DNA from 3 places in the Cronobacter sakazakii genome. Region 1 is predicted to be linked to each of the others. Evidence: predicted binding sites of a transcription regulator. Region 1 holds the regulator's gene; each other region holds the start of a gene.
What was found. Region 1 encodes LexA, which represses DNA repair genes until DNA is damaged. Its sites were predicted from a motif close to TNCTGTATGTACATACAGNA; they were not measured.
Positions count from the first base shown of each region.

Region 2: a site for LexA is predicted at 1,353-1,372, ahead of CSK29544_RS16855 (metal-dependent hydrolase). Genes of this name have one in related genera too.
Region 3: a site for LexA is predicted at 1,172-1,191, ahead of sulA (SOS-induced cell division inhibitor SulA). Genes of this name have one in related genera too.

Region 1 is NZ_CP011047.1:1,454,866-1,457,130, reverse strand. Features, by position in the region: gene dinF (MATE family efflux transporter DinF) at 1-631, opposite strand, end outside; gene lexA (transcriptional repressor LexA) at 757-1,365, opposite strand; gene CSK29544_RS06810 (diacylglycerol kinase) at 1,474-1,842, opposite strand; gene plsB (glycerol-3-phosphate 1-O-acyltransferase PlsB) at 1,975-2,265, shown strand, end outside.
Region 2 is NZ_CP011047.1:3,552,447-3,554,711, forward strand. Features, by position in the region: gene hxpB (hexitol phosphatase HxpB) at 1-329, shown strand, start outside; gene kduD (2-dehydro-3-deoxy-D-gluconate 5-dehydrogenase KduD) at 517-1,272, shown strand; gene CSK29544_RS16855 (metal-dependent hydrolase) at 1,386-1,976, shown strand; gene CSK29544_RS16860 (L-cystine transporter) at 2,112-2,265, shown strand, end outside.
Region 3 is NZ_CP011047.1:3,799,065-3,801,329, forward strand. Features, by position in the region: gene yccS (YccS family putative transporter) at 1-389, shown strand, start outside; gene CSK29544_RS18150 (TfoX/Sxy family DNA transformation protein) at 380-994, opposite strand; gene sulA (SOS-induced cell division inhibitor SulA) at 1,212-1,718, shown strand; gene ompA (porin OmpA) at 2,075-2,265, shown strand, end outside.

The DNA.
Region 1 (2,265 bases):
GGGCCGCCATCACAAGACCGATACCAAGCGTCGCGTACTCTGCCAGCGCCGTCGCCAGCGCCGCGCCCTGGACGTTAAGGCCAAGCCCCATCACGAACCAGAGATCGAGCACGATATTAAGCAGATTGCCGACCACCAGCAGGATCACCGGCGCGCGGGAGTACTGCACCCCTAACAGCCAGCCAAGCAACACCAGATTAGCGAGCGAGGCGGGCGCACTGAGCCAGCGGATTTCGAGAAACCGTCGGGCCTGCGTCAGCACCGCGTCGCTGCCGCCGGTAACATGCAGCGCCAGCTGTATCAGCGGCTCGCGCAGGGCGATGATCAGCACGCCGGCAATCAGCGCCAGCGCCATAGGTTGCACCAGGGCGCGGGCCAGCGCTACCGGATCGCGCGCGCCAAACGCCTGCGCGGTTAGCCCGGTGGTGCTCATGCGTAAAAAGAGCAGCAGCATAAACAGGAAACTGGTGGCGGTAGCGCCCACCGCGACGCCGCCCAGATAGACGGGGCTGTCGAGATGACCAATAACGGCGGTATCCACCAGGCCTAAGAGCGGCACGGTGATATTTGAGAAAATCATTGGCAGCGCGAGGCGCCAGAGAGCTTTATCGGTAGAAGTGAGAAAGGGCATATGGCGTTCCGATGCCGTTACGCGAAGATGAAAAAATATGCAGTCTTTAGCAGACGGGAGAGGTCATTACCGTAACCGGGGCGGGCCAGTTACGGTAATGCGGCGTCAGTGAGCCGGAAAAGGGCTCAGAGCCATTCGCCGTTGCGGATAACGCCGACCGCCAGACCTTCGATAGAGAAGTTATGCTCGCGCAGATCCACAACGATCGGTTTAAACTCGCTGTTTTCCGGCAGCAGCTCAACGGTATTACCCTGTTTTTTCAGGCGTTTTACCGTTACTTCATCATCAATGCGCGCGACGACGACCTGGCCGTTACGCACATCCTGCGTTTTATGAACCGCCAGCAGATCGCCGTCCATAATTCCGATATCTTTCATCGACATCCCGCTTACACGCAGCAGAAAATCGGCGTTTGGCTTAAACAGGCCAGGATCAACCTGATAATGCCCTTCGATATGTTGCTGAGCCAGCAGCGGTTCACCCGCCGCCACACGCCCTATCAGCGGCAGCCCGTTTTCTTCTTCCTGCAACAGACGAATACCGCGCGACGCGCCGGAGACAATCTCAATCACCCCTTTACGCGCCAGCGCTTTAAGGTGCTCTTCCGCCGCGTTCGGCGAACGGAAACCCAGACGTTGCGCGATTTCCGCACGCGTAGGCGGCATGCCGGTCTGGCTGATGTGATCCCGAATGAGATCAAACACCTCTTGTTGCCTGGTAGTTAATGCTTTCATTCCGCCCCCTGGGTGCATATACAGTGATGCTGTGAGTATATACAGCTAAAGGTGATTTTAAAACCATAACCGGTTAAAAAAGCGCTTCTTTCGCGATTTCTGGAAAACTTATCGCAAATGCTGCCAGAGCAGCGTGACCCACACGACCAGCGCGAGGATAATCGACAGCAGAACGGCGGCGGAGCCCATATCTTTGGCGCGGCCTGAAAGCTCATGAAATTCAGGGCCGATGCGATCTACCACCGCTTCGATGGCGCTGTTGAGAATTTCGACAATCATTACCAGCGTAACGGAGCCAATCAGCAGCACGCGCGTGATCGGATCGACATCCAGCCAGCAGGCGATAAGAATAGCCGCTATCACGGCGACCCCTTCCTGGCGGAACGCCGCTTCATTTTTCCAGGCGGCGCGTAATCCCTTCCAGGAATAGCCGGCAGCGTTAATAATTCGGGTTAACCCCGTGGTGTTATTGGCCATGACAAGAAACCTTTTTTAAATTCAGGCGTCAATGCTAATGCGCTTCGATAAAGAAGCACCACAGAAATTCTACGGAGTTTCTGATATTCTTGCGCCGCAATTGCATTATTAACCAGAGGCTTTACATCGTTTATGTCCGGTTGGCCACGAATTTACTACAAATTACTTAATTTACCATTAAGCGTGCTGGTAAAAAGCAAGTCCATCCCGGCGGCGCCCTGCCCCGAACTTGGGCTCGATACGTCACGCCCTATCATGTATGTGTTGCCGTATAACTCGAAGGCGGATCTCCTGACGCTACGCGCGCAGTGCCTGGAGCACGATCTGCCCGATCCGCTGGATCCGCTGGTCATCGACGGCACCGAATTGCCGCGCTATGTGTTTATCCATGGCGGCCCCCGCGTGTTCACCTACTACACGCCG
Region 2 (2,265 bases), 2.1 Mb from region 1:
CCTCCGCCTCGCCGCTGCGGATGCTGGAGCGCGTACTGACGCTGTTTGATCTGCGCGAGCAGTTTGACGCGCTCGCTTCCGCTGAACACCTGCCTTACAGCAAACCGCACCCGCAGGTCTACCTGGATGCGGCGGCAAAGCTTGGCGTCGATCCGCTCTGCTGCGTGACGCTTGAGGATTCCGTTAACGGCATGGTCGCCACCAAAGCGGCGCGTATGCGCTCCATTGTGGTTCCGGCTGAAGAGAACCGCAGCGACGCGCGCTGGGCGCTCGCCAACGTGCGTCTGAACTCGCTGACCGAGCTTGAGCCCTGGCATCTGAAAGGCTAAGCCCCTTATCGCCGCTGCCGCCCGGCAGCGGTTTTCAGCTTTTGTTCCAAAAAATACCACCCGCCGTCATATTTTTAAAACGCAGTTTCATTTAGCTTTGTTTTTTCTGCTGGCGACTCCTATCATTGCTCTGAATGCGAAAGGGACTTTCCCTGCGCCGCAATGATGAGTCAAAGAGGAACGGAACATGCTGGAGACATTCTCGCTTGCCGGAAAAGTGGCGATGGTAACCGGTTGCAATACCGGGCTTGGGCAAGGCATGGCGCTTGGGCTCGCCGCCGCCGGATGCGATATCGCAGGCATCAGCCGCCGTCCTGCGCGGGAGACCGCCGCGAAAGTCCACGCGCTGGGCCGCCGTTTTGTCGCGATTGACGCGGATTTAGCCACGGCACCGGTACAGCCGCTCGTCACCGAGGCCGTCGACGCGCTGGGGCGTATCGATATTCTGGTCAACAACGCCGGGATCATCCGGCGGGACGACGCGCTCGATTTCAGCGAAAAAGACTGGGACGACGTGATGGATCTCAACCTGAAGGCGCTGTTCTTCCTCTCTCAGGCCATTGCCAGGCAGTTCATTGCTCAGGGCAGCGGCGGCAAAATCATTAACGTCGCCTCCATGCTCTCTTTTCAGGGCGGCATTCGTGTGCCTTCCTACACCGCGTCGAAAAGCGGCGTGCTCGGCCTGACACGGCTGCTCGCCAACGAATGGGCACCGTATGGCATCAATGTTAACGGCATCGCACCGGGCTATATGGCGACCAACAATACGCAGGCGCTGCGCGAGGATGCCGAACGCAATGAGGAAATTCTGGCGCGTATTCCGGCAGGCCGCTGGGGAACGCCGGAAGATTTACAGGGGCCGGTGATTTTTCTCGCCTCAAAGGCATCGGATTATGTGAACGGTTATACCCTGGCGGTGGACGGCGGCTGGCTCGCCCGCTGAGCGCAACGCGAGGCGTCATGCGGGCTGCGGTGACAAAGTGTTACACCGTCACCACTTTTTTCTACTGTATAAAAACCCTATACTGGATAGATTGACAGTTACAGGGTTTTATCATGACGGCGGAAGGCCACCTGCTTTTTTCGATTGCCTGCGCGGTATTTGCCAAAAATGCCGAGCTGACCCCTGTGCTGGCGCAGGGCGACTGGTGGCATATTGTTCCCTCCGCCATTCTCACCTGCCTGTTGCCGGATATCGATCACCCGAAGTCGTTCCTGGGGCAGCGGCTAAAGTGGATATCAAAACCCGTGGCACGGATGTTCGGCCACCGGGGGTTTACGCACAGCCTGCTGGCGGTCTTCGGCGGGCTGACGCTGTTTCTTCTGAAAGTGCCGGAAACCTGGATACTGCCTGCCGATGCCCTGCAAGGGCTGGTGCTTGGCTATCTCAGCCATATTCTCGCCGATATGATAACGCCCGCCGGCGTGCCGCTATTGTGGCCCTGCCGCTGGCGCTTTCGCCTGCCGTTACTCTACCCGCAAAAAGGCAATCAGCTTGAGCGCGTGTTATGCATGGCGCTCTTTGTCTGGGCGGTGTGGATGCCGCAAAGCATGACCGATAGCAGCGCAATGAAATGGTCGTCGGCCGCCATTAATTCTCTGCAAAACACCTTTAATCGCTTTATTCATCACCAGATGGAACAGTAAATAAACTGAAATTGCGTTTTGATATAAACCATTCCATTTGGATATAAGGCTCCCTGTTTTGATTCTGATACCCTTTGCGGCATAAAGGCATGCCATTTCGGCCGTGCCGGTTATAAAAAAATCAGGAGAACGGGGATGAATCTTCCACTGATAGCGAACGTTGTCGCGTTCGTGGTTCTGCTGCTGTTGCTGGCGCGCACGCGCCATACGCAGTGGAGCCTGGCAAAAAAAGTATTACTCGGTCTCGCGATGGGCGTGGTATTTGGCCTGGCGCTGCACACCATCTATG
Region 3 (2,265 bases), 2.2 Mb from region 1:
GCGATGCGGAGCTGGCCTCGGTGGTGTCGAACATGTCCAGTGAGCCTCGCGTCAGCGCGCAGATGCGCGAACTCGCTTTCCGCTTTCTGTGCCTGAACCACACGCTGACCAGTTATATTTCAGCTCTGGGTGCTCACCGCGAAAAACTGACGCGCCAGGAGATCCTTTCTCTGCTGGACGACGCCGTCTGTTATGTGGATGACGCGCTCCATCATCAGCCTGCCGATGAAGCGCGAGTAGAAAACTCACTGACGCAACTGGCGCAGCGTATTGAACAGATAGAGCCGCGCCAGGAGAGTAAAGAGCCGCTGGTGCTTCAGCAAATCGGGTTGTTAATCTCTATTTTGCCGGAAATCAGTCGACTGCAGCGTCAGCTTATTCAGGACTGATTTTGCACCGAAAGCTGCATAAACCACTCCAGCAGCTCCTCGCGAATGTGCACAGGTAACGCTGCTTCATGGGTGCCGATGATGGCACCCTGAAGCGCATACAATACTTGCAGACTGAGATTTTTCCGGGCTTTGCGCAGCTTAAGCCAGCACTCTTTCGCACCGTATGCGCAGAGCGTTTCCACATCGCGTATTCCCGCTTCCCACAATGAGACTTCCAGCTGAACATTGAGATTGGGCAGATCTTTGACCCGCCGCTCGCGGGCACGCTCGTTTTTTTCCGCCTGCGCGCAGGCCAGCGCCATTCGTGCGTGATCGCGCAGCAAGGAGGGTGAATTCCAGAGCGTGTCATCTACAAGATAATAATTGAGGCTGATATGACGGCCGCGTCGGGTACAGACCAGCATCGGCGGATTGTGGGCGTGCTGGTAGTCACGACTCTCATTGCTGGCGCGCAGGTATAGTTTTCCTCCTGCCAGCATGGCGAACACGGCGTCATCAATGGCAAGGCTATAGCCGCCAAACAGTGAACGATGGGTAACATTTCCCAAAGATGAAAGTGTATTCTGCACCCGAACCAGCGTGTCAGACGAAGATTTATCCATGATTATTCCTTTTATATCAAACAGTAATGGATGAAAAATTCCATTAGCGTTTCCCTTAACAGGAACATATGAAAGTTGTGCGCCGTGAGCAATCCGAATTTTGTTTTAAGTGGAACGAGATGCGAAATTTGCGAGATGCTTTCCGAAATTTCGATTGATCTTTGGTCGCGCCAGCATTACTGTATATGCATACAGTAACTAGCGAGGCTGGACCTTTATGTACTCTTCTCATCAAAATCGCGCGTATGGCTCACGTCGTCTGGCAAAAGAAACGGCGGGCGCTTTGGCTCAGGCGGAAACCCGAGGCCTGATCAGTGAAGTGATGTACAACGAAGACCAGCCGTGGATGACGCAACTGGTCCTGCTGCCGCTCTTGCAGCAGCTCGGGCAGCAATCCCGCTGGCAGCTCTGGCTGACTCCGCAGCAACGTCTTAGCCGTGAATGGGTGGAATCCGCTGGTTTGCCGCTGACCAAAGTGATGCAAGTCAGCCAGATGAACCCGCAGGTTACGCTTGATTCTATGATCCGTGCGCTGGAAACCGGCAACTACAGCGTGGTAATTGCCTGGCTGCATGACGATCTAACGGATGATGAACATCGCCGTCTGACTGCAGCGGCCGAGAAAGGTAACGCCATGGGTTTTTTAATGCGTCCTGTTCAACCCTCTCTGCCGGGTGACCGACCACGTTCTGCCTTAAGAATTCACTCTGGCATGGTGCATTAATCTTTTTTAGGATAATTCCTGGTAATTTTTTGTGCATGTCTCTTTATCAGAAGCGATAGTGGTGAATGAACGGCCAGACGGGCACTCACGTCCGCTTTCGCACTTTACGAGCGATTAAAATTTCCTCAAAAATGTTAAATTTTGCTTTCGCAAGTTGTTTTTTTTCATATGCCTGACGGACTTCACACTTGTAAGTTTTCAACTACGTTGTAGACTTTACCTCGCTAGGGTGCTCATCAATAAACCGACATTATCGGTAGAGTAACCATTGAGCTATACCCCGGTGAAGGATTTAACCGTGAACTTTTCCCAAGGAAAAGCGCATGGCCTTTTTGGATGATAACGAGGCGCAAAAAATGAAAAAGACAGCTATCGCGATTGCAGTGGCACTGGCTGGCTTCGCTACCGTAGCGCAGGCCGCACCGAAAGATAACACCTGGTACGCAGGTGGCAAACTGGGTTGGTCCCAGTTTCACGATACCGGCTTTATCCCTAACGACGGCCCGACTCACGAAAGCCAGCTGGGCGCAGGCGCGTTCGGTGGTTA